One region of the Pseudoalteromonas sp. SG43-4 genome, then DNA from elsewhere that is predicted to be linked to it. Evidence: riboswitches for the same ligand, from Rfam matches in the RefSeq annotation. Region 1 holds a riboswitch; the other holds the start of a gene.
The links. Region 1 has a riboswitch for cyclic di-GMP ahead of H5160_RS15645 (hypothetical protein). Riboswitches for the same ligand answer to the same signal wherever they lie in the genome.
Positions count from the first base shown of each region.

Region 2: it holds a riboswitch for cyclic di-GMP, as region 1 does, so the genes downstream of both, H5160_RS19415 (calcium-binding protein) here and H5160_RS15645 (hypothetical protein) in region 1, are expected to answer to the same signal.

Region 1 covers NZ_JACJFB010000017.1:25,593-37,633, reverse strand. Annotated here, with positions in the region: gene H5160_RS15665 (TonB-dependent receptor domain-containing protein) at 1-762, opposite strand, end outside; gene H5160_RS15660 (LytTR family DNA-binding domain-containing protein) at 1,001-1,753, shown strand; gene H5160_RS15655 (hypothetical protein) at 1,776-2,174, opposite strand; gene H5160_RS15650 (S9 family peptidase) at 2,235-4,310, opposite strand; gene H5160_RS15645 (hypothetical protein) at 4,448-5,011, opposite strand; cyclic di-GMP riboswitch class I at 5,108-5,195, opposite strand; gene H5160_RS15640 (cytochrome b/b6 domain-containing protein) at 5,284-5,940, opposite strand; gene H5160_RS15635 (AzlC family ABC transporter permease) at 6,048-6,752, shown strand; gene H5160_RS15630 (AzlD domain-containing protein) at 6,749-7,048, shown strand; gene H5160_RS15625 (glutathione peroxidase) at 7,122-7,619, shown strand; gene H5160_RS15620 (PA3496 family putative envelope integrity protein) at 7,738-7,923, opposite strand; gene H5160_RS15615 (YggN family protein) at 8,311-9,105, shown strand; gene H5160_RS15610 (PLP-dependent aminotransferase family protein) at 9,344-10,786, opposite strand; gene H5160_RS15605 (DMT family transporter) at 10,889-11,818, shown strand; gene H5160_RS15600 (diacylglycerol kinase family protein) at 11,856-12,041, opposite strand, start outside.
Region 2 covers NZ_JACJFB010000031.1:1,559-13,599, forward strand. Annotated here, with positions in the region: gene H5160_RS19405 (HlyD family type I secretion periplasmic adaptor subunit) at 9-1,280, opposite strand; gene H5160_RS20610 (ATP-binding cassette domain-containing protein) at 1,273-2,886, opposite strand; gene H5160_RS19415 (calcium-binding protein) at 2,949-4,493, opposite strand; cyclic di-GMP riboswitch class I at 4,529-4,620, opposite strand; gene H5160_RS19420 (hypothetical protein) at 4,932-5,339, shown strand; gene H5160_RS19425 (O-antigen ligase) at 5,370-6,680, shown strand; gene H5160_RS19430 (transglutaminase-like cysteine peptidase) at 6,718-7,398, shown strand; gene H5160_RS19435 (EAL domain-containing protein) at 7,367-9,322, shown strand; gene H5160_RS19440 (alkaline phosphatase D family protein) at 9,402-11,261, opposite strand; gene H5160_RS19445 (TatD family hydrolase) at 11,266-12,041, opposite strand, start outside.

The DNA of each region.
Region 1 (12,041 bases):
TGGATCATCTTCAAAGAAGATACCTGAAAATTGGTCTACTGCCGAGCGGTCACGGTCACGTGAAAAAACAGCACCTTGATCAGAATACCCAAGATGGAACATCGCGTGCCCTTTCCCATCTGAGCTTGATAAGCCCGAGGTAAAGTTGAATTGACGTGATTCATCATCGCCTTCGCTTGATTCACCATATTGGCCTTCGAATTCAATACCTTCAAAATCATCTTTTAGTACAAAGTTAACTACACCAGCAACAGCGTCAGAACCATAAACAGATGAAGCACCACCTGTCATAATTTCAACACGTTCGATGAATTGACTCGGAATAGTATTTAAATCGACAGCAGAGCTACCTGGTACACCTGATACATAACGACGACCATTCACTAAAACCAATGTGCGGTTAGAGCCTAAATTACGTAAATCAACAGTAGCAACACCCGCACTTGCGGTATTAAAGTTTGAGTTAGTACGGCTAATAGCTGGTGTACCAAATGCAGGGTTCTCTAATAATAAGTCTTGAATATTTAACGACCCTGATGCATCGATAGCAGCACTATCTACAACTTGAATAGGAGCCGATGACATTGCCTCAGCTGAACGAATTCGAGATCCTGTAACTTGTACGCGTTCTATTTTAGTTATTTCGTCATCTTCTGCTGCAACACCTTGAAATGAAAAGCTTGCAAGTATCGCGCTGCTTAGCGCAACTGTTAACGACGATTTTTTAAATAATCGCGCGCTACCTTTGTTAGTTAATGTCATATAATTCCCCTGAATTGTTATTTTTGTAACTAAATGGTTACTTCGCGGATTACAGTAAGGGGATTTATTTAAACACTCTACGGGCATTATTTATGAGGCGTAGTCTTTGGTACGAATAGCAGCTTTTATGGGATGAATCAGTACGTCACAATTATTTTATAAATATATTGTACTTTTCATAACAGTTTTTCCGCTAAGCACGGTCTTTATTATTATATACAGCAAGAGATATAAAATAATGATCGCTTCTTTTCATGCATTAACTTTTGTTAGTAACACTAAGTTTGCAACATTTTTAACAAAGCGTGTGCAAGATCACCGACACTTTGAATCTCAATCTTTTCTTCAAACAAATAGGTTAGATCAAATAGACACAGATCAATACAACGTACTGTTTTACGAACTAACCAACCTAGCTGACCCTATGCAAATAGTGCATTTAACTGAGCTTGCTAAAAAGCTGAAGTTAGTCATTATTGCTCAATCGGGACATTTTGCGAGTTTTGCCTTTGAAGTTGGCGCTGTAGATTTTTTAATATTAGATTCAACTGCATCACGTATTGATAAATGCTTTGATAAGCTGATTCACCTTTGCCCGATTGCAAGTGCGGCCGAACGCCAATACCAGCAAAGCACACAAGCTGAAAAGCCATCATCACACATTGTGGTTAAAGATGTAGGTAAGGTAAGGCTAATTGATATCAATGATATTATTTGGATTAATGGCGCGGGCAACTATGTAGAGCTGCATTTTACCCAAGGTAATACGCCGGTACTACATCGCGAAACCATGAAAAATATTGAACAACAACTAGAACCTGAAGGATTTGTTCGCATTCATCGCTCTACGCTGGTAAGAAAACAAGCTATTTGCGAACTGATGCCTACTGACAGTGGCGATTATAGAGTAAGACTGAAAAACGATATGTGTTTAAACCTTTCACGGCGCTATAAAGGGTGTTTAGAGAGTATTATAAGCCCTCTTCAATAGCGGTTTATAATACTCATATTAATTACCAGTTCTGTTTTATATAACTGTCATTTGGGTGCACTAATAAATAGCTTTCGGTATCTTTATAAAAATTAACTTCTACATCGCTATTTTTCCATACTTTTTCAAACATATTTTTAGCTATGATATTAATGTTTATATAATCAACTCGTTGATAGCCACGTTCTTTTACACCGGCAAAATAGGCCTCTAATGAATCGAGGCCATCCAAAGTTAACAGCTCAAACTCTTTTAAATTAACAACCACAAACTTAATCGTATTTTCAGGGTGAGTGCTCAACTCCTGAACAACTCCATTAGTTAACAGCGTAATGCCTTCATTATTAAAGCTCCCTTTCAATTCTAAATACATCTGAGGGGGCTGTGAACAAATTTGAAATTCACCATGTGCACCAAACATATATCGCCTTACATATATCAACTTCTATATATAGGATAATACAATTTTCCGATTTTGCAGTTAATTTAATAAAGCAATAAAAAAGGCCATTTCGAGTGCTTTTTCCTCTAAACTTTTAAAGCGACCTGATGCACCGCCGTGCCCTGCATCCATATCGGTTTTAAATACTAAAATATTACTGTCAGTCTTAAGTTCACGCATTTTTGCAACCCACTTCATAGGCTCCCAATACTGCACTTGTGAGTCATGAAGACCGGTAGTAACGAGTATGTTCGGATAGTTTTGGGCGCGAATATTGTCATACGGCGAGTAAGCTTCAATTACATCATAAAACTGAGGCTCATTTGGATTACCCCATTCATCATATTCATTTGTTGTGAGCGGAATACTTTCATCAAGCATCGTGGTTAATACGTCTAAAAAAGGTACATGACAGCCAACACCGCAATATAACTCTGGTGCTTGGTTTACAACCGCCCCCATTAATAAACCACCAGCACTGCCGCCTGAGGCAAACACCTTGCTGCTATCACAATAGCCTTGTGCAACAAGCGCTTTTGTCACATCAATAAAGTCACTAAAGCTATTTTGTTTATGCTCTTTTTTACCTTGCTCGTACCACTCGCGGCCTAGCATTTCAGAGCCTCGAACATGTGCTATTACATAAACAAAACCACGATCGAGCAAGCTCAGCGATGAACTTGAAAAACTTGGATCAATCGTATAGCCATACGCACCATAACCGTATTGAAATAACGGATTTGAGCCATCTTTTTTAAAGCTGTCTTTTCGATAAACAACTGATACGGGTACTTTAACTCCGTCGCGAGCAGTTACCATTAATCGCTCAGACTGATAGTCATCCGCATTAAAACTACCGAGTACTTTTTGCTGTTTAAGTAGTGTTTTTTCGCCAGTTGCTAAATCAACATCATATAAAGAGCCTGGTGTTGTTAAACTTGAGTAATAAATACGCGCAGTGCGTGTGTCTGGCTCTGGGTTCATTGCTATTGCAGCATAATAACAAGGATCGGCAAACTCAAGTGCCATACGATCCCCTTGCCTATTAACAACTACAAATCGAGCTTGCCCTTGCTCGCGTTCACTCAATACTAAAAAGTTATTAAATAACTCTACACCTTCAAGCAGTACATTTTCTCTGTGAGCTGTATATTCAACCCATTGTGTTTTATCAGCAATTGTTTCGTTTGTTGCCGTCATTAATCTAAAGTTTTTAGCTTGCCAGTTAGTCACAATATAAAATGTGTCACCTAGCTTATCTACGTCAAACTCGTGGCCATCTTCACGCGGCATTAATGCTTTAAATTCGCCAGTGGGCTTATTAGCATCAAGCACCCATGTATCATTGGTCTCTGTCGATGCTAAATCAATAATAATTAAGCTTTCATCGCGGCTTTTACCAAGTCCCATAAAAAAGCTGCTGTCTTGCTCTTCGTAGACCATTACGTCTTGGCTTTGCTCGCTGCCAAGCTCATGCCTAAATACTTGGTATCCTAATAGCGTTTTTAAATCTTTTTTTACATAAAAAACAGTTTTATTGTCGTTAGCCCAAACAACTTGTCCTTCTGTATTTTCAAGTACATCAGGTAGCATTTCACCGGTCGCTAAGCTTTTAAAGCGAACATTATAAATACGACGACCTTCAGTATCTTCAGAGTAAGCCATAAGCTGCTCGCATGGACTTAGTGCGACTTCGCCCAGCTCAAAAAACTCAAATCCTTCAGCTAAGACATTCACATCGAGTAAAAGCTCTTTATTATCGGCCTTTATGCTCGTACTTCTATAATGACGCGAGTATTCATCATCACCACGAACTTCTGAGTGATACCAGTATTTCCCGTCTTTAACGGGTACCGAATTATCATCTTTTACAATGCGTGCTTTTAACTCTTCAAAAAGTGTATTTTGTAGTGGCTTCATAGCAGCTAACTGTTCATCGCAGTACGCATTTTCAGCATGTAAATGCGCAAGTACTTGCTCATCCTGGCGATCGTCATCACGCATCCAATAGTAATTATCGGTACGTATCTTATTATGAGTACTTAATGTATGGGCTTGCTGTTTAGCAATCGGGAAATTAGGTAATAAACTTAAAGAGTAGACAGGACGAGACACAACAAAACCAATTAAAAAAATAATGTGATTTGCAGTTTATCATAAAAATAAAAAAGCCCATCCAATAGTTGGATGGGCTAAAACGGTAAACGCTTCATTACTAAAACCGCTATACCTTTGGGAAGATAATTTAAGCTTTATATTTGCTGCCAAGCCATAGCCCAGCTTTGCCCTACACCGGGCTCGAACATAGACTTATTATCGTCATTCGTGCGGCAAAACTCATTAAATGGCCAAGGCCTGCATTGATATACATGCCCAGTTTTTGGCTGCAATACCTTTGTACCCGCATTATAGTTTTCACAATTTTCAGGGTACACGTAATCATAAGTATCAAGGTTCTTAACAACACGCTCATCGCATTTTGCAATACAATGAAAGTCGACGTGTGCTTTACATATACCACTGCTTTGCAAAGCAAAAATTTCATTATTTCTATAGGCTACAATTAAACCCTGTTCGGTCATTTTACCTGCGCTAACCAGAGGAACATGCACATTAATATGCTCGGCAACTAAACGTGGCCATGCGTGAGGCTCACCTTGCTCAAGCGAGGTGATCTTGTAATCAAATGATAAACTAACCAGCTCTCCTTGCATGTCGTAAAAGGTTACACTCACCACATCACCAATAAATAATTGGGTATGATGATTTAAGCAACCTATTGTTGACCACTTTCCACAGGCCAACGACGTATGCATAAACACGGCAACACCTTAAGAGTTACAAAATCTTATCCATAGACTATGGATACACAAAAAATACACTGAGGGCAAGTGATACATAACAACACGTTATGCAGTAGTCCCGCTACCATAGCTTTTAAAAAGCCTTAGACCGGAAACTTTGCGTCCTAACCTTTCGGCTAGTTTGCCAGCAATGCGGCGATTATAATTCGACCCCGCATAACAATCAAACAAAAGAATGTAACCAAAAACAAAAACCAACCCTTTAAGGTTGGTTTAATGTGTTTTTAACTAAACAAATAAGTTAAAGGCTCTTTCGCCCACGTAAATACCAGCAACACCAATAAAGATATAAATATTAACCACGCAGGCCAAGACGCTTTAGTTACTTTAGCCTCAGAGTCATCCGCTTTTAACTCTTTTGAGCCTGTGATCATCGCCTTAACTAGCGGTTTGCCTTTTATTCTATAAATGATAATAGCCAATACATGCAAGCCAATAGCATAAAGTAAAATGTCAAAATTCAGCTCATGTAGCCAACTGGCAAAATCAATCGTATCGCTAGACACATATTGAGCAAGCGGCCCGTCAGTTAAAATACCATCACTGCTCATTAAGCCACTTACAAGTTGCGTTATGATCAATATAAAAAAAACTATCACCATACAGCTGCCGGGTGCTGAATGGCCTAACGATTCGCTTGGTGTTTTTAGCGCCTTTAAGATAGCACGAGGAGAGTGCAGTAACCCACTTAATCTCGCGGTTTTACTACCAATAACACCCCAAATTAAACGTGTTACTATAAGTGCTAAAGTAAAAAAGCCAGCAACAAAATGAAGCTCAATCATGCCCTCTTCAATACTAAAATAAAGCACTGCAATACTTACAACCAAAAACCAATGAAAGCATCTAATAAACCCATCCCACACTTTTAACGTCGTCATTGTGCCTATCCTTAAAAAAACAGTATTATTTAATTTGTTAACTACTTTAACATCATAATATTAAGGTATCCTTATGAGCCATTCTACAAGCCGTGAGAGTAAATATCATGCAACCAGTTAAAAAAGCTATTTTAAAAGGCTTTTTAGATATGCTACCACTGTGTTTAGCCGTTGTTCCTTGGGGTATTTTATGCGGCTCTTTAGCGATTCAAAATGGTTTTAGCGCCTTTGAAACCCAAGCAATGTCGTTATTAGTATTTGCAGGCTCTGCACAGCTTGTTGCGATTGAACTTATGGCGGGCAACACACCATTGCTCACAATTTTATTCACAACATTTATTATTAGCTCTCGGCATTTTTTATACGGGTTAGCCGTGCGTCATAAGGTGATTGATCAACCTATGCGTTGGCGCTTACCAGTAAGTTTTGTTTTAACCGACGAGCTGTTTGCGTTTTCTCATCATCGAAGAGCATATAGAACAAAAACACGCTTAATATACGCATTAAGCGCTGGTTTTAGCTTTTATATTGCATGGAATATTTGGACGTTAATTGGTATTGTAGCGGGAACAATGCTGCCCGACCTAACTAATTTAGGGCTCGACTTTGCAATTGCTGCCACGTTTATCGCGTTGGTTATTCCGGGAATCAAAAATTTGGCCTCACTCGTTACGGTAATTGTAGCTGGTGTTAGCGCAACGCTTTTAAAAAGTACAGGATTTGAGTTGTGGCTTGTTTGCTCAGCGCTGCTGGCAATGGCCGCAGGTTACAGCACAGCAAGACTAACCACTAAAAAGGAAGCAACGCCATGATGACAACTATTTTACTCATGGCGTGTATTACATTTTTTACGCGTTATTTATTTTTACACCGCGCTTTACCGTTTAAAGTAGGTCCTAAAATGCAGCAATTTTTAAGCTTTAGCGCACCTGCGGTGCTTACAGCAATTTGGGTGCCTATCGTGTTTTTGAATGAAGATGGCATTAACTTAAACTGGCAAAACCCTTATTTAAGCGCAGCAATAGTCGCCATCATTGTTGCCTATAAAACACATAATATTTATTACACAACACTTGCCGGTATGGGGCTATTTTTAATATTAAATTAGAGCACTCTTTGTACTTTATGAAATACTGTACTCAGGTTAAAATACCAATAACAATAATAAAAAAGACGCCAATATGCACAAATTCCATCAATTAAGCGCAACAAGCTTGCAGGGTCAACCTATTAACTTTAGTGATTTTGAAGGTAGGGTTGTGCTTATTGTTAATACCGCAAGTAAATGTGGATTTACCTACCAATACGAGTCGCTTCAAGCTTTGCATAATAAATATGCTAGCCAAGGTTTAGTTATTTTAGGGTTTCCGTGTAATCAATTTGGTCAGCAAGAACCCGGCGACGCTACACAAATAGAGCAAGGGTGTTTAATTAATTTTGGTGTGAGTTTTTTAATGGCGGCCAAAGTAGATGTAAACGGTAAGCATGCTCACCCAGTCTTTCGTTTTTTAAAATCGGCTTTACCTGGTTTTTTAACACGTAAAATAAAGTGGAATTTTACTAAATTTTTAATTGCTGCAGATGGCACGCCAATTAAACGTTATGCACCTTTTACTAAACCAGAAAAGCTAGAACTTACAATTCAAAAAGCTTTGGCACAAACTAAAAATGCGCTTTAAAAAGTAATAAAGAGGCGCAAGGCCTCTTTATTGCCAATACTACTGAAACTTAAACATACGCATAACTGCACATTTAAACTCTCAATATTAATTGGTATTTTATTTATACTAGTGAAATTTAATCGGTGTAATCGCTTAAATCATCTTCGCCTAGATTTTTACGCAAGCGTTTTTGCTCAAGGTAGTCTTCCAACTTCTTTTTAACCTTTTGCTTGTTCTTATCGTGTTGATTACGGCCGAGCATTTCGTACTCGTCTTCAACAAAATCGTCATCTAGCGCATCGTAACTAAATGTCTTACCCACAACCCACTCCATAAAGTGTTTGAGACCAACCAAGGATTTTATTATCGCAATAGTCGGTAAAATTAAAATGTTTAACGTCAAAATGCTGTGCAAATTAACATCAAAATAAAGCCACGTGACTACTGTAAATAGTCTTCATGTCAGTAATGTGAATAAATAGCGCTAAATTTGAATTGAGGAAAGTGAGAGTTTTTTATCGTATCGATAAATAAAATTTATTAATTTTTATTAGTTAGCCAATTTGACTAAAAAATAGTTATTTATTAATTTATTTCATTTACTAAAAAACAAACAAAAACAGTTAACCATATGTTTTATATTAAAAAATAAAACTGGCATCAAACTTGTTATTAATTAATCGTCATCAACAAAAAGTAGAGAACAAACATGAAAAAATTACTATTAGTTAGCGCATTAATTTGTACGCCAGCCGCTATGGCTCATAACGATAACGATTCTGCAATTTCATTTAGTAATGATGAATGTAACGTCGAATTTAAAAATGATGTGCGCATTAAGCCAAACGAATTGGAAATTTTTACCGTCAACAATAAAACCATGCAGTTTAATACCCATGGTGACTTAACCGTAAATGGCGAATTTGTAGCACTAAATAGCTCACAACGCGAAGCGCTAAACAAGTACTCTGATAGTTTACGCACACAATTACCTGAAGTAGCCAATATAGCGCTAGAAGGCGTTAAAATTGCCGGAGTAGCATTAGAAGAAGTAGGCAATGCATTTAATATTGACGGTCTTGATAATATGTCTGAGCTTATGGATGATATTAAAATCGAAGTAGAAAACACATTTTACCAGCAAGGTACATTTGTGATGGGCCAACAAAGTTTTAATCAATTTGGCGAAAACTTTGAACAACAATTTGAGCAGCAGATAGAAACAGCGGTTGAATCAGCAGTAATGCAATCAATGGGCAGTATTTTAGTAGCTTTAGGTTCTGAGTTACTTGGTTCAGGCGGTGATATGGATGCCTTTGAACAACGTATGGAAAATATGGGTGCACAAATAGAAGAAAAAGTAGAGCTACATGCAAGCGCACTAGAAGAACGTGCCAACTCTTTATGTGGAAACTTTGCTGATATTGCAAAACAAGAAGAGCAATTAGTAATGCAAGTGCCTGAGCTTGAAGGTTACCAGTTATTTAGCTTTAAACAAAATTAGTACAGCAAATGTTATTTAACATCCCTTTGGCAGCACTTAAGTTTACTTAAATGCTGCTTTTTTGTGTTTCGCAAACTTATACCAACCTGCATAAATCTTTGAGCAATTTAACGAATTAAATTGCACTATAACGTCGTTAAAAATTTTTTATTTAGAACAACTCGATACAAAAACTTTTGCCTAGTTCTAGCGTAATTTTCTTAACGTTAAATAGACCCCATATATAAGCAGATTGGTATTACTTTTTAGCTAATAAAGTAAGCTTACCCAATGTAACTATTGCTTGCTCAATTTGCGCGTTCCATTGCACACCATAACTTAATCTTACGCAGCTTTTATATTTATTAGAGGCCGAAAAAACAAGCCCAGGGGTAATACTAATACCAACCTCAAGCGCAAGTAAAAACAATGTTTGGCTATCGTACTCGCCTCCTAAATCTAGCCACATAACGCAGCCTCCTTTTGGATCGCTTATACGTGTATTTTTTGGCATAGCGTGTTGTAAACACCATCGCATACGCTCTTTGTTATCGCGCAGGCGCTGCCTGAGTACCTTTAAGTTACGGTCGTACTCGCCGCTGGCAATAAATTCTGATAACGCCCATTGATTTATTAACGAAGCGGAGCAACTTAGTGCTCTTTTATATCGCCTCGCTTGCGTTGCAAATTTACCGGCAACTAACCAACCTACACGATAGCTCGGCGCAGCCGTTTTAGAAAAAGATGAGCAACTGATCACTAATCCTTTTTTAGAATACGCTAAAGCAGGTGTGCCTCGTTTCGCCGTAAAATATAAATCGCCGTATACGTCATCTTCAATAAGCACTACGTCGTGGCTTTCGAGTAACTCCACCAGCTGCTGCCTGTTTGTATCTGGCATAAAGCTGCCTACAGGGTTGCTAATTGCTGTCGAGAATAAACACGCTTTTATGTCATGCTCATTTAAAGCTCGCTCCAAATCGCTTAACCAAATGCCATTATCTGGACACAGTGGTATTTCGAGCGCTTTAAGTCCCAAGCTTTCTATTAACTCTATAATTCCGTGATAACAAGGAGTCTCAATAGCCACTACATCGCCTGGCTTTGTCACGCACTTAAGCGCAATAGCCATAGCCTCTTGCGCACCATTGGTGATCACAAGCTCGTCCATATCAATACCAATGCCAAAATCTAAATAGCGATGCACTAATTGTTTTTTCAGTGGTACAAACCCATCAGTTGGGCCATAATTTATGGCTTTACTGCCCGCAATTGTCATTACACGGCGCATGTTTCTGGCGAGTGCTTTATCGGTAGGTGCTGCTGCAATTGGGTTGGCGATACCAAAGGGGACTACGTTAGCTTGATGGATCGCGCTATACACCTGCTCTATTAAGGCTTGTTTATTTACCACAACAGGTTCACGACTTAATTTAACTCGCTTAGGTAAATTATGAGCCATGCTAACGACTTTTAAAAAATATCCTGATTTTTCACGCGCCTCTACCAACCCTTGATCTTCAAGTGACTGGTAAGCCTGTTTTACAGTGGGGATACTTATATTTAAGTTATCTGCCATTTTACGCAGTGATGGAAGTTTTTCGCCGGGGAGTAAAACTTGTTGAGCGCTCATATCTCTAATCAACTGAATAACTTGCTGATATAAAAACTCATGCCCTTGGCTATTTTTTTGTCTTATCATCACACACCAAATCTGTATAGGTTACATTTTTACTTTTCTGTATATGGTAAGTATACAGATAGGTCTTAAAATAGCCATTCAATCGGGCTTTGGAGACTAACCATGAAAAGTGCAGCGCTATACATTACAACCGTTTTAATTTGGGGCTCAACTTGGTTAGCCATAGAGTTTCAGTTAGGTGATATTGCGGTAGAGTTATCGTTATTTTATCGCTTTGCTATTGCAGCGCTTTTAATGTGGTTATATGTAGCGTACAAAAAACCCGACATGCGATTTAAGTTACTGGATCATGGCTTTTTTGTTTTATTAGCTATTTGTAATTTTGGATTAAATTATTTAATGCTTTACTGGGCACAAAATTACTTAACCTCAGCCATGACCTCTATTGCCTTTTCAATGCTGCTGGTTATGAACATAGTCAATACTCGGTTATTTTTTGGTAAGCCAATCTCAAAACGAATTTATACAGGTGCTGTTCTCGCTGTATTAGGTATTACGTGTCTGTTTTGGCCACAGTTACAGCAGTTCGACTTGAGTAATGGTGCGTTGGTCGGGTTACTACTTGCCCTTGGTGGCACCTTTGTGGCTTCATTAGGAAACATGGTAAGCGTTCGTAATTCTCGTAAACAAATTGGTGTATTGCAAGGCAATGCATGGGGCATGCTATACAGCGCTATAGGCTTGGCTTTATATGTATTAATGAACGATGTGCAATTTAGTTTGAATGCTCCACCAAGTTACTGGTTATCACTACTTTATCTATCAATATTTGGCACTGTAATCGCTTTTGGTTGCTACTTTGCTCTACTAAGAAATATAGGCCCTGAAAAAGCCAGCTACGTTATTGTTTTATTCCCATTAGTGGCAGTAACACTGAGTAGCTTTTTTGAAGGCTTTGAATGGCACGCAAATACCTTTGCAGGATTTAGCCTAGTGCTATTAGGTAACGCCATTGTGCTTACCCCAACAAAACGAATTAACGCCTTTTTAGCTAATAGAGCAGTAGCTAAAAGTGGCTCCGTCCCCAGTTAGACGCGTTATTAACGCAACTAACACAAAAGCGCCTACCCTACTGTAGGCGCTTTTTTATTGGCATATGAAAAAGTAAAGCCTGCCCATGCACACTAATAACGGCTGGAGTTTTACCTACCAGTTCACCATCTGCTTCAATCAATAACCCTTCAGTTTTTATAGAAGCTGTATTTAAGCGACTGTAGTTAAGATTTTTTATATGCTGATGGCGCTTAAAAAATAA
Region 2 (12,041 bases), on a different contig from region 1:
TGTGAAGTTTAATCTATCTCTCTGAATGCGTTATAATTAAGCTCTGTTAATGGTGAAAGTAAATAATCTAGAGGAGTTCTTTCTTCGAGTAAGATCATTACTTCAGCAGGCATACCAGGGTATAAATCTATATCAGTTCTATTATTTTCGATTTTAACTTTAACTTTATAAGCAGATATATCTTTTTCTTTATCATATATTCTATCAGCTGATACGTTCTCAACTACACCATCAATAGGTGCTACACGGCGCATATTGTAAGATGATAATCGTATTTTTGCTTTCATTCCTTTATGTACCGATTCTATATCTTTAGGGTTTAATAAAACTTCTACTAGCAAATCGTTTGTATCTGGAACGATCTCTAATAATACTTGCCTCGGGCTTATAACCCCCTGAAGTGTATTTACCGATAAATTAACAACATATCCTGATATAGGACTAATTATAGTCGTTCTATCTAAAACATCTTTAGCCCGCATATATTCTGAATGTCTAATTCTTAATAGTTCTTGTTGCTTTTCGAAAATTTCACGTAACTGCTTTTGATGTTCAATTTTAATACTTGCAAGTGATAGTTCTGACTCATTAATTGATGCTTTAGAGCGTTGGATTAATCCTATATATTCACTCAATCGCCCTCGAATTAATTCTTGGTTACTTTTAGCTCCTAAAAACTGTGCTCGAGATGAGTAGCCTTTTTTCTCTAGCTCTTGGTACATGGTAACTTGCTCATCTGCAATTTTCAGCTGCTTTTTATCCGATGCTTGTCTCGCTAACAGTGTTTGTAACTCTTGTGTACTTTGTTCTTTTATTTCTTCCTGTAGAGATATTAAACTGTTTTGTTTGTGCTTATTTGCATTAAACTGTTCAACTTGATACTCAATCATTTGTTTAATTTCAGTATTAGTTTGATCGAAGTCAGTAAAAACAAGTGTATTAACCCCTGCTAGCTCGGCTTGTATGCGTTGAAAAGCAGCCTTAGCATATTGGTACTGAGTTTGTGTTTGTTCAAATAAATTTTGAGATTGATCTTTAGCTAATTTAAATAATACATCACCTTTATTTATATACTGCCCCTCTTCAATATAAATCGCCTCTATTATCCCGCCCTCTAAATGCTGTACACTTTTTTTATGACCCTTAACAACAACACTTCCCGCAGCCATAGATGCGGAACTTAAAGTAGAAAATACAGACCAAATAACGAAAGTACCAAAGCCAAAAATAAATATTATAAAGCAGGTAATTAACCACTTTTTACTTGTTATATTATCCATTGCTAACCTCTTTTATTTTATTGCGATTAGCAAAAAAATCTGTGCTCTTACCATTAAATTGAACGCTTCCTTCCTCTAAGTAAATAATATTTTGTGCTTTACTTATTAAGTTCATTTTTTTTGCGGAATAAATTGTAATTTTACCTTGCTCTGTTCTTTTAGCTAAAAGCTTAGCTAAAGCAAGTTCTGCCCTAGTATCTAAATGATCATCAATATTATCTGCAATTAATATATGTGGTTTATTAGAAAGTGCCCTAATTAATATAATTAACTGTATTTCAGAACTACTAAGTTGGTTTGCTGCATTTACAAGTTCTGTATCGTAGCCGTTAGTGTGCTGCATTATACTTTTATGAAGTCCTAACTCTTGTGCTAACTTCATTGCGTAAGAGTGATTTTCATCTGTTGCCATATTTGAAATTATACTCGTTTTTGTCAAAGGTAAATCTGAACGGTAAATCCCTATTATTTTTTGTTTACTCAAAGAGTCCCAGCTATTCAAAAGGCTGCCCTCTACCCTTACATCGCCTGAAAAAGGAATGTATTCATCAGACAATATTTTTAATAGGGTCGTTTTACCAGAGCCATTGGCCCCCAAAACCACGTGAGAAGAGGTAAATTTTGCACTAAAAGCTTTTATAAAAATTTTGTTCGCATTGCTGTATTTGTAAATAACTTTGTTAGCGATTAGTGAACCTTTGGGCAAAGGGGGTTGGTTTTTTATTTCTTCAATCTTCTTATATGAGGTAACTCTTTTCCAAGCTTTATAACATATTACCCAGTGTTGCAACTGCAAAACAGACTGCTCAAATGGCGCTAAGGCTCGGCCAATAATTAAACTCGCTGCAATCATACCGCCAACAGATAATGCTTGATTTAATACATACGAAACACCTACACAAGTAACGGCTATTTGCACAAGTAGCCTATATGTTTTAGATAAACTACTAACATTTAGTGTTTTAATTTTATAGCTTATTTGCGTACTTGCAGATTGTTGAGTATGTTTTTTCCAAACCGAGACCATTGAAGAAATTAAGCCTGAGGCAACTAAGTAGTGCTTGTTTACTAAAATAGCTGCTTGCATATCACTTGCTACTGCTTGATTACTTATTGTTTGACTGTGTAAATAGTTTATCCATGAAAAAATAATAAGTATAAAAATGCTAAATATTGCAATATAAAAAAAAGTTGGGTGAATGAGCAAAAGCACAAATAAGAAAATACTAGTCCAGGGTATATCGGCAACTGTCGCTAAATGGTTTTGTAAACCATTTTCAGTTAATTTTATATCATTAATTAGCTTACCGTTTTCACTTTTTGTGAAACCAGTTTCTGCGTAGAAGCTAGTTGCCTGCTCACGCCACTCGTTTGCAGTTGCGTGTAATAACCTTTGTTTTGCCCACTCCAAAAAACCATAAACTAATACTAACCAGCCAGCTATAACAGTTAGTAAATATAAGGTATCTAGACTAAATGAGCTCAGAACACGATCGAATACTTGAAGAGAATAAATAGGGACAACTAGCATTAATAAACTAGTTATAAAACTAAAAAAAAATGTCCATTTAACACGATTGCGTATATGCTTTTTTAGTGATTTCACACTAATTCCTTTTAAATATAGAACAGCAGTTTTTAACGACTGCTGTTCTAAATCATTAACAATTAAGCTATATACATGCTGTCTTGGCCCATAAAGTCTTGTGAACCTATACCACCAATATCCATACCAGAATCAATTATTACATCTTGAATAACTGTAACTAAGTTTTCTCCCTCAGTTGCATAAACCGTCGCTTGTAATTGAGTTGACTCGTCTAGGCCTAACAATGCTACTAACTCAGCCTCGTAAGCACCTTCAAGCTCTTGAGTTAGTGTGGCAACACCAACACTGTCACTAAACGTTAAAGTATCGATACCAATGGCAAAAAACATATCGTTATAAGCACCTTCTGTTTCTGCCGCTATTTGGTCAAGTGCCACATTGATATTATGCACTTGTTGTTGTAAGTCACTACCAATAACAACGGCTTCTATACCTGAGTGAGCAGAGCTTGCAAGATCAATATTTACTTCATTATCGCCATTAACGTCTTCATACGAAACAATATCAAAACCAGTGCCACCATCAATAGGCGAGTCGGTTTCATCCGCGAAAATCATATCATTACCGCTACCAGCAACTATGTGGTCAATTCCTAAGCCACCAATTAATATATCATCGCCATGACCACCAGAAATATAATCATTGCCTTCGCGACCATCTATAACATTATTGTTATTATCGCCACCTAATGAATCAGAATGGATACTACCAATTACGTTTTCGATACTTCCAAGCTTATCGTGATCTAAAGTGTTACTGTTGATTCCATCAACTATTTGTTGCCAAGACATATTATAATTATCTTCAGAACTCCAAGCCCAGCCTAGATTTAAACGTACAAATACCCCAGCCCCATCTTCAGTGTTCCCTTCATAACTAGCAGTATCATTACCACGACCACCGCCAATCCAATCGTTACCACCAAGACCTCCATGCAAAATATTATCACCAGAGTCACCGTTTATAGAATCACTATATTTCGAGCCAATAGCATTTTCAATAGAAACTAGGTTGTCATGTTGTAGGGTATTATTATCTATTCCAGCTATCATATCTCCCCACGAATGAGAGTCTTTTATTTCCAATGTAGTAACAAAATTTTGATCTAATCGTATATAAATACCTTCACCATCGAGAGTGTCGCCGGTATAATCGATTGTATCTTTACCTTCTCCTCCATCAAGCGTTTCACCCCATTCTACGCCACCATTAAGAAGGTCATTACCTTTTCCACCTATTAACCAATCTTTTCCTAGACCGCCAAAAATAATATCATTACCTTTGCCACCATCTATATAATCAGCGCCGTTACCACCATCTAAAAAATTATTCTGAGTATTGCCAATAATTACGTCAGAATGTGAAGAGCCAATAATAGAATTGCTAGAGAGAGAGTTGTTCTCAATTGAGTCATTGTTAATACCATCAATTAAATCGTTCCAAGCAAAACTTCTGGCAGTTGCTTTATCAACAACCCAGCCAAAATCAAGTCTTGCATATAAAGACTCTTCACTTTCACTAAAATCATCGATTGGACTAGATTGAACTGAATCGTAATAACCTTCGATTCCGGATATGATTGTTTCTAAATTTGAAGTGTTCATTTTGTGCCTCACATTTATAATTATAAATAATAATGTTCAGCAACCCGGCTATCATCCTGATACTAATTCCTTGAGGAGACCCGTGGCTTTCCGTCCTTGATTCACACCAAGTTTGGCTTTCTTAAACTAAAGATTGAAAATATACCAAATCTTTTATGTGAATGAAGTCTACACACTCAAGAACACGACGTATATTTTCTTAATTTTAACGTTTACAAATAGACAAAACAAGTTAAAATTCGCCTTTGTTTTAACATCCTGTTAAATAACACTAATGATTAATGCTTTAGACATAATTATTAAAACACCCTATTTTGCCCAGAATGGTTAAAAATAAAAAAGATGCAAATTATTTTATTAAATATATACTTTGACTAATGAATAAATTGCTACTAGCTTATTCATTACAAGTTGGAATTAAAATAAGGATGTAAATAAATGAAAAAGGTCAATTTTTTAATCATTGTTCTCGCTTTTCCTCTAATGGTATCGGCACAACAAGATTCTGATGAGAAAGCTAATATTGCCTCTGAGCAACTTTCTGAGTGTTTAGCTCTCGCTGATACTCTAAAAAAAGATTGTTTAAGTGCGTTATTTGCTAATTTATCTCTTACCGAAAGTCAACAAGAGTCATTTTTTGCTTTTGCTAAAGCGAATGGTATGTCAGAAGATGATTTAATTGTACTAGCGAGTTCTAACCCTAATTTAAATTTAGAACTAATTAGCTCTGGTACTGCTGCAGGTAACCCTGGTGGTTCTGGTTTAACGTCTGGTACAGGTACTCCGCTAACAGGATCTACTGGTTCTGGTGGTGGCGGTGGCGGAACAACAGTTTCAAGCAACTAATTTCATAGTCTTCTATAAGGAACCCATTTTATGGGTTTTCTTTTTATGTTTAATAAATTTATTTTTTATAGCCTTTGTAGCTTAATTATATGGCTTCCGATACCTCTAGGCAGTAATAGGCCTTGGGCTTGGGCAGTTTCTGAAGTTGTTGTTTTTTTGTTGTTTTTTTTACACTGTCTATTCAATATAAACAAAAAAAATGGCTTTTCTCCTCCCCTGCGAACTTGGCCTATTTTCAGCTTAATTGGTGTTTTACTACTTACTTTATTAAGCCAAATTATATTTTCTTATTCAACAGATCCAATACAGACTCAAATAATTTTATTAAAAACAGTTAGTTTTTTTATGTTTGCTTGGCTCATTTGCACATATACTTTTGATAAAAAAAGAATAGTTACCATTATTTATTCCTTAATTATTGCAGGGTTAGTCCAAGCAATTTATGCAACATTTCTAAATTTATCATCTCCTTCTGATACTCCTATTTTTAGTTTTGAATACGCACAAAGAGCTAATGGCTCTTTTGTATATCACAACCATTTAGCTAATTATCTAGCGATTATTTTATCACTAGGAATCGGCTTTATAATTAGTGAATTAAACATTAAAAAAAATTCAAATAGTAAAGTAAGTCATTACCTTAGAGATTTAATAAAGGCTCTTTTATCGAAAAAATTAGTTATTCGTCTGTGCCTTATCATTATTGTTGTTGCGTTACTTTTAACTCGCTCAAGAATGGGAAACATTGCTTTTTTAGTGTCCCTCTCCTTGGTCAGTGTGTTTGCTCTTAAGTTTTATAGATCAAAACCATGGTCATTAAAATATCTCATTATAAGTTTTTTTGTACTCGATACTCTTATTGTCGGTAGTCTTTTTGGTGCTGATAAATTACAAGAAAGATTAGCTGAGACTAGCTTTATTGAAGAAACAAGAGATGAAGTCATTAAAGATTCCATTCCTTTATTCGAGGAATATTTTATACCTGGTTCAGGTGGAGGAAGCTATTATGGATTATTTCCAACTAGCCAATCAATGCCTTATTCTGGGTTTTATGACCATGCACATAATGAGTATATTCAATTTGCAATTGAGTTTGGTTTTTTAACCTGTTTTTTTAGCTTATTGTCATTGCTATATATTTTATATATTTGCTTTAATAATATGACTCAACGAACATCATCGCTATATCAAGGCGTTAGTTTTGGTGTAGCAACTGCCATTACATTTATGATGCTTCATATTATTGTTGATTTCCCGCTGCAAGCAACAGCTAACGCAATGACTTTTATTGTTGTATTATGCTTAGGTTTACTTAGCAGCAAAAAAAGATTAGCAAAATAGAATTGAATTTTAAATATGTTTTAGGTAATAAAAGCATTTGAAAAAAACAATAATCTTTCTCTGTATGTGTATTTTTTCATTATTTGTTTTTTCTCAAAAAATAGAGGATAAACTCAATAATAAAAAATTATTACAATTGATTGAGAACAAATATAACAAAGATGGTGTCATGCGTTATGGCAACTGGCTAAAACTGTTAGAAAACGGTCAAGCTGATAATGAGTGGTCGCAATTGAACACTGTAAACATGTTCTTTAATGAAGAAATTAAATACTACGAAGATATCGTTTTTTGGGGAAAAAAGGATTACTGGGCTTCTCCTATCGAAACGATAGGTAGAGGAGGTGGTGATTGTGAGGATTATGCTATTGCCAAATATTTTTCACTCCTTGCATTAGGTTTTCCTGAAAATAAACTTAGGTTAATGTACGTACGTCAATTAACGGTTGATGTCCCCCACATGGTATTAATTTATATAGAAAACGATGATTCACCTCCGCTTATACTTGATAACTTTAAGCATAAAATTTTACCCGCAACCAAACGCCCAGATCTAAAACCTATTTATAGCTTTAATGGTCATGGCCTTTGGCTTTCTAAAGCTAGGGGTATAGGAAAAAAAGTACGAAAACAACACGGTTTAAAATCTTGGCAAGATATGATTGAACGTATAGAAGGAGATATAAATGTTAGTAATGGAGAAACTAAAATTGAATAATAAAATTAATATTGGCATGAGTCTTAAAACACAGATATATGGTCTTATTTTTGTACTTGTTTCTATTTCTTTTTTTGCACGTTTAATTATTGATATTAATACAACTAAAGCTTACTTCACTGAGCAAATGAGCGTACACGCTAACGACGCAGCTATTAATTTAGGACTGTCTATTTCTCCTTATACTGATGACACTAATTTGGTCATAGCAGAGACTATGGTCTCAGCTATATTTGACTCTGGCTACTATCACAGTATCAAGTTTGTCGATAATAAAGGTAATACTTTAATCGAAAGGGTTAATCCACTTGCAGCACGAGATATTCCTCCTTGGTTTATATCTATGTTTGAACTCCCAAGAGTACCGGAATCGAGCGAAGTTAATAATGGATGGAATATCGCTGGTACTTTAACCGTAGAAAGCCACCCGGGCCTTTCGTATGAAAAGTTATGGAAACATGCAATAGACACCTGTGTTACATCTTTAGTACTTTTAATTATTAGCTTAACACTAGGATACTTAATACTTAGCGCTATATTTAGGCCTCTTAAAAAGCTTGAAAAACAAGCCCAATCAGTTACACATAAAAAATTCATCATTAATGATGATGTACCATTCTCAATAGAACTGAGAACTGTAACTAAAGCTATGAATAACATGGTAAGAAATTTAAACTCTACCTTTCAGTCTTTATCAGAGCATAGTGAAACTTTATCAAAAAAGGTTTTTCAAGACGAACTTACAAAGCTGGGTAACCGACGCGCTTTTGAAAATCAATTTAGTGCAATTCAAACTGGTATGAATAAAGATGATGTGTCATGTCTGATACTCATTTCTCTTGATTCTTTAATGTCTATTAATAAAAACTTTGGATTTGCTGCCGGAGATGAATATGTATTTGAAGTTAAAAGTATTATTCAAAAGAATTTTAACTTATCTCAAGAAAGTGAGATGTTTAGGATCTCGGGAGGAACTTTTATCTTAATGTTAAGTGTTAGCATTGAATATAGGCAAGAGATGCTTGAACATTTAAGTCGAGACTTTTCGCAAAGAAACACGACAGAATTTAATACCCTATTCGCGAGGGCTTCAGCTATCGATTATCACAAAACATGTAAATTAAGTGATTTACTGTCACAATTAGACACATCTCCACATGAAGTTGATATAATTTCTAACTCAAATTTATCTGCAATATCTTTCACTCAATGGCGTAGTGTTATTAACCACGTTATCAAAAATAAAGAGATTAGTTTTAGTGTTCAACCGATCAAAAATAGTTCAAAAACAGTTGAATACTGCGAGTTGTTTTCCAACGTTTTTTATAACGATAAACCTCTTAATAATAACCAACTATTTACTATGGCAGAACGGCTTGAGCTAACAGTTGAGCTTGATAAAGCAATAATAACAAAATTATTAACACTAGACTTAAGTGACTACGATAAGCCAATTGCAATTAATTTAGCTAAGCAATCTCTTTACAGTAATGAGTTTATATTTTGGCTTGAATCGGTAAGTAAAATAGCTAAAGAAAAATCCTTAAAGCTCATTTTCGAAATAAAAGAAACGGTTATAATCGACAGTCAACAACAAGCGGCTCAAATAATAGCTAAACTAAAAAGGCTTGGTTTTAGAGTTTGTATTGAACATTTTGCTATAAATTTAACTTCTATAAAATATCTGCAAGGGTTAAATATTGATTACGTTAAGTTAGATGGCAGCTTTATTAGCAACCTTAAATGTGAAGAAAATCAATATTTTTTAAGAACATTAATCACTCTTTCGCATGGCTTAGGTATAAAATTTATAGCTTGTTTAATTGAAGATAACGAAACCTATGATATTCTGATTGAAAATAAGTGTGAATACTTTCAAGGCCGATATATTGCATTACCCAGCCACATTGTTATTGATAAATAATTTTATAGTGGATAGATGGAACAAACACACCATTTGATTTCGAAAGCATTTAACCTAAAGGTATAATTTTGAAATTAAATTACTGTTCTTCTAAATCAAACTCAGTTAAATGACCATCACCATGTATAAGCTGATAGCGGGCTAAATTTCCTTGCTCTAGTGTTATTAAACTAATAGCTGAGTCGCTTACTAAGTATTTTTGCCCTTCACCTATGGTTTGGTGTTTATCTACTTCCATGTGCCAGCGTTTGGTAAAAAAGTTTAAAGGGCTTTTTGGGCCGTATAAAATTGAGTCGAGCTTATCGAGTATGTTTATTAACTTACGCGGGAACTCGTTTTTAATACCACTGGCGGTAAGTTGCCAAATTCGATTGGGGTGATCGCCAAAACGCTTTTGTACCGAAAAACAAAAGGAGTAATGTACGTCTCCCGATAAAATAAGCGTTTCGTTTGGGGTGTCGGTTCGTCTAAAGGTATCGAGTAGCTTTTTGGCTGATCCTTCGTGCGCCATCCAGTTTTCTACGTCAACCATGAGCGGTTGGCCACATATGTTAAACATGGCTTGAATGGCTTCTATTGATTTAACACCAAATACAGGGGCTGGCGATACAATAATAACCTGATCGTGGCTTAATAGGCTTTCTTCAAGCTCTGTTAAACGCTCCCAATCAAGTAGGCCTGAAGGCTCATTAAAGTTTTGCTCATTTCGCCAACGGTGCGTACGTGTATCTAGCACCACTACTTTTGGGGTTGTAGTTAACTCATAATGCCAAAAACTAAAATCGTTTAGTGGTTTATCAAATGCTTTAAACTGCCATAAATTATTAGCAGTACGGCTTTGCTTAAAAGGTGTTAGTAACTCGCCTGTTTTATTTAGTGCATCGTTCCCCATTCCTTGAAAAAGCCAATAACTAATTAAGCCGTTATTGATGATCCGTTTACTACTTGGATTTTCATTTATAGCTTGCTCCCACCCAGCGGTGAGGTTCCAATCGTCGGTTACATCATGATCGTCAAACATCATTAATGTAGATACATTGGCAAACAATCGCTCTACTTCACTTAAGCCTTTTGCATAATCAATCAGTGCTGTTTTTTCAGCGTCAAAAATAGTTTTGTTTTGCTTGTTTTGACCTGAATACGTTGTGTTTTGTATATCAACGCATTGCCAAGCAGCAGCACTAAAATTTAATAAATACAGTGCTATATATTCTTCAAAATGGATAAGGTGATTGTAGGCTTTTACGCTTGAAAAATGAGGTTCGTCTTTTTTTAGCCAGTAACCAACACCTAACTTTGAGCGTTTTTGCCAAGGCGTTTTTGGTAAAAACAAATGGCGATTATAAAGTTGCTCATTTATATCATCCGGTAGCTCAATGGCAAGTGGTTGCTCTTTATAGATACCTAAGGCTTTAATTAACTGATAAATAGCTAATAACATGGGGCCTGCTACATCATCGGCGTAAACCTGGTCACCGCTCAGTAATAGCAATTGTGCGCCCTGGTTATTATTACCACGCTGAGTATTTTGCCAGTGACTTGCAGACACTAAGCTGTCTTTTGCTGGATGATGTGCATTACGGCACGAGCCATGCAAAATATCACTGAGTTTATCGGGGATTACAAATGCAGGCGTTGTTTGATTGCTATAGCACCAAGGCGATAAATCGATTGCTGTGTCGTCAATTACAAGCTCATAGCTTAATAAGCTATCTAGAGGGAGTTTGTTGTCTATTGGCTTTATAATAACGAAATGCAGGTATAAATGTTCGCCCAAAGAAACAGTATGTTGATCGCTATAACACTCAACATTTAATAAGTTTATTTGGCAGTTTGCAGGCTTGGAGGTAGCAAACTGAATACAAACTCCAGTTTGCTCTGCACGGCGCACCATTGGCCCCATTAGTAAAATAGGAAGGTTTGCCGTGTGAGTAATCATGTATTTAGCCTTTAGCTGCTAATTTAAATAAAGAATAAAAGTTTTCGGTAGTCGCTTTAGCAAGTTCATTAAAGCTAATGCCTTTAAGTTCGCTAATGTAATAAGCTACATCTTCTACGTATGCTGGCTGGTTTGTTTGCCCACGATACGGTACCGGTGCTAAATAAGGCGAGTCGGTTTCTATTAATAATCTATCTAGCGGTATTTGCTTTACTACTTCTTTTAGCTCAATAGCATTTTTAAAGGTAACAATGCCCGAAATAGAAATATAAAAGCCCATGTCTATGGCTTTTTTTGCCATATCCCAATCTTCGGTAAAGCAATGTAATACACCACCGCAGTTTTCGGCCTTGTGCTCACGCATTAAATTAATGGTATCGCTGCGGGCATCACGTGTATGAATAATTAACGGTTTTTGTAATTCGTTAGCCACTTCAATATGCCCAACAAAGCTTGCTTGCTGCACTGCATGAGTATCTTTTGAATAGTAGTAATCAAGACCCGTTTCGCCAATAGCAACGACTTTGTCGTGTGAAGCTAAGTCGATTAGTTGCTGTTTATTAAGGGCGTCTTTTTGATCAAGTGGATGTACACCGCATGAGGCTGATACATCGTCGTAATGCTTAATTTTATCAAGCATGCTTGGAAACTGATCAAGCGTTACGCTTACACATAAAAAGTGCTCTATTTGCTTTGCACGCGCTTTATCAAGAACTTGGTCAAGGTTTAAGTCTAGTTTATCAAAATCAAGACGGTCTAAATGGCAATGAGAATCTACAA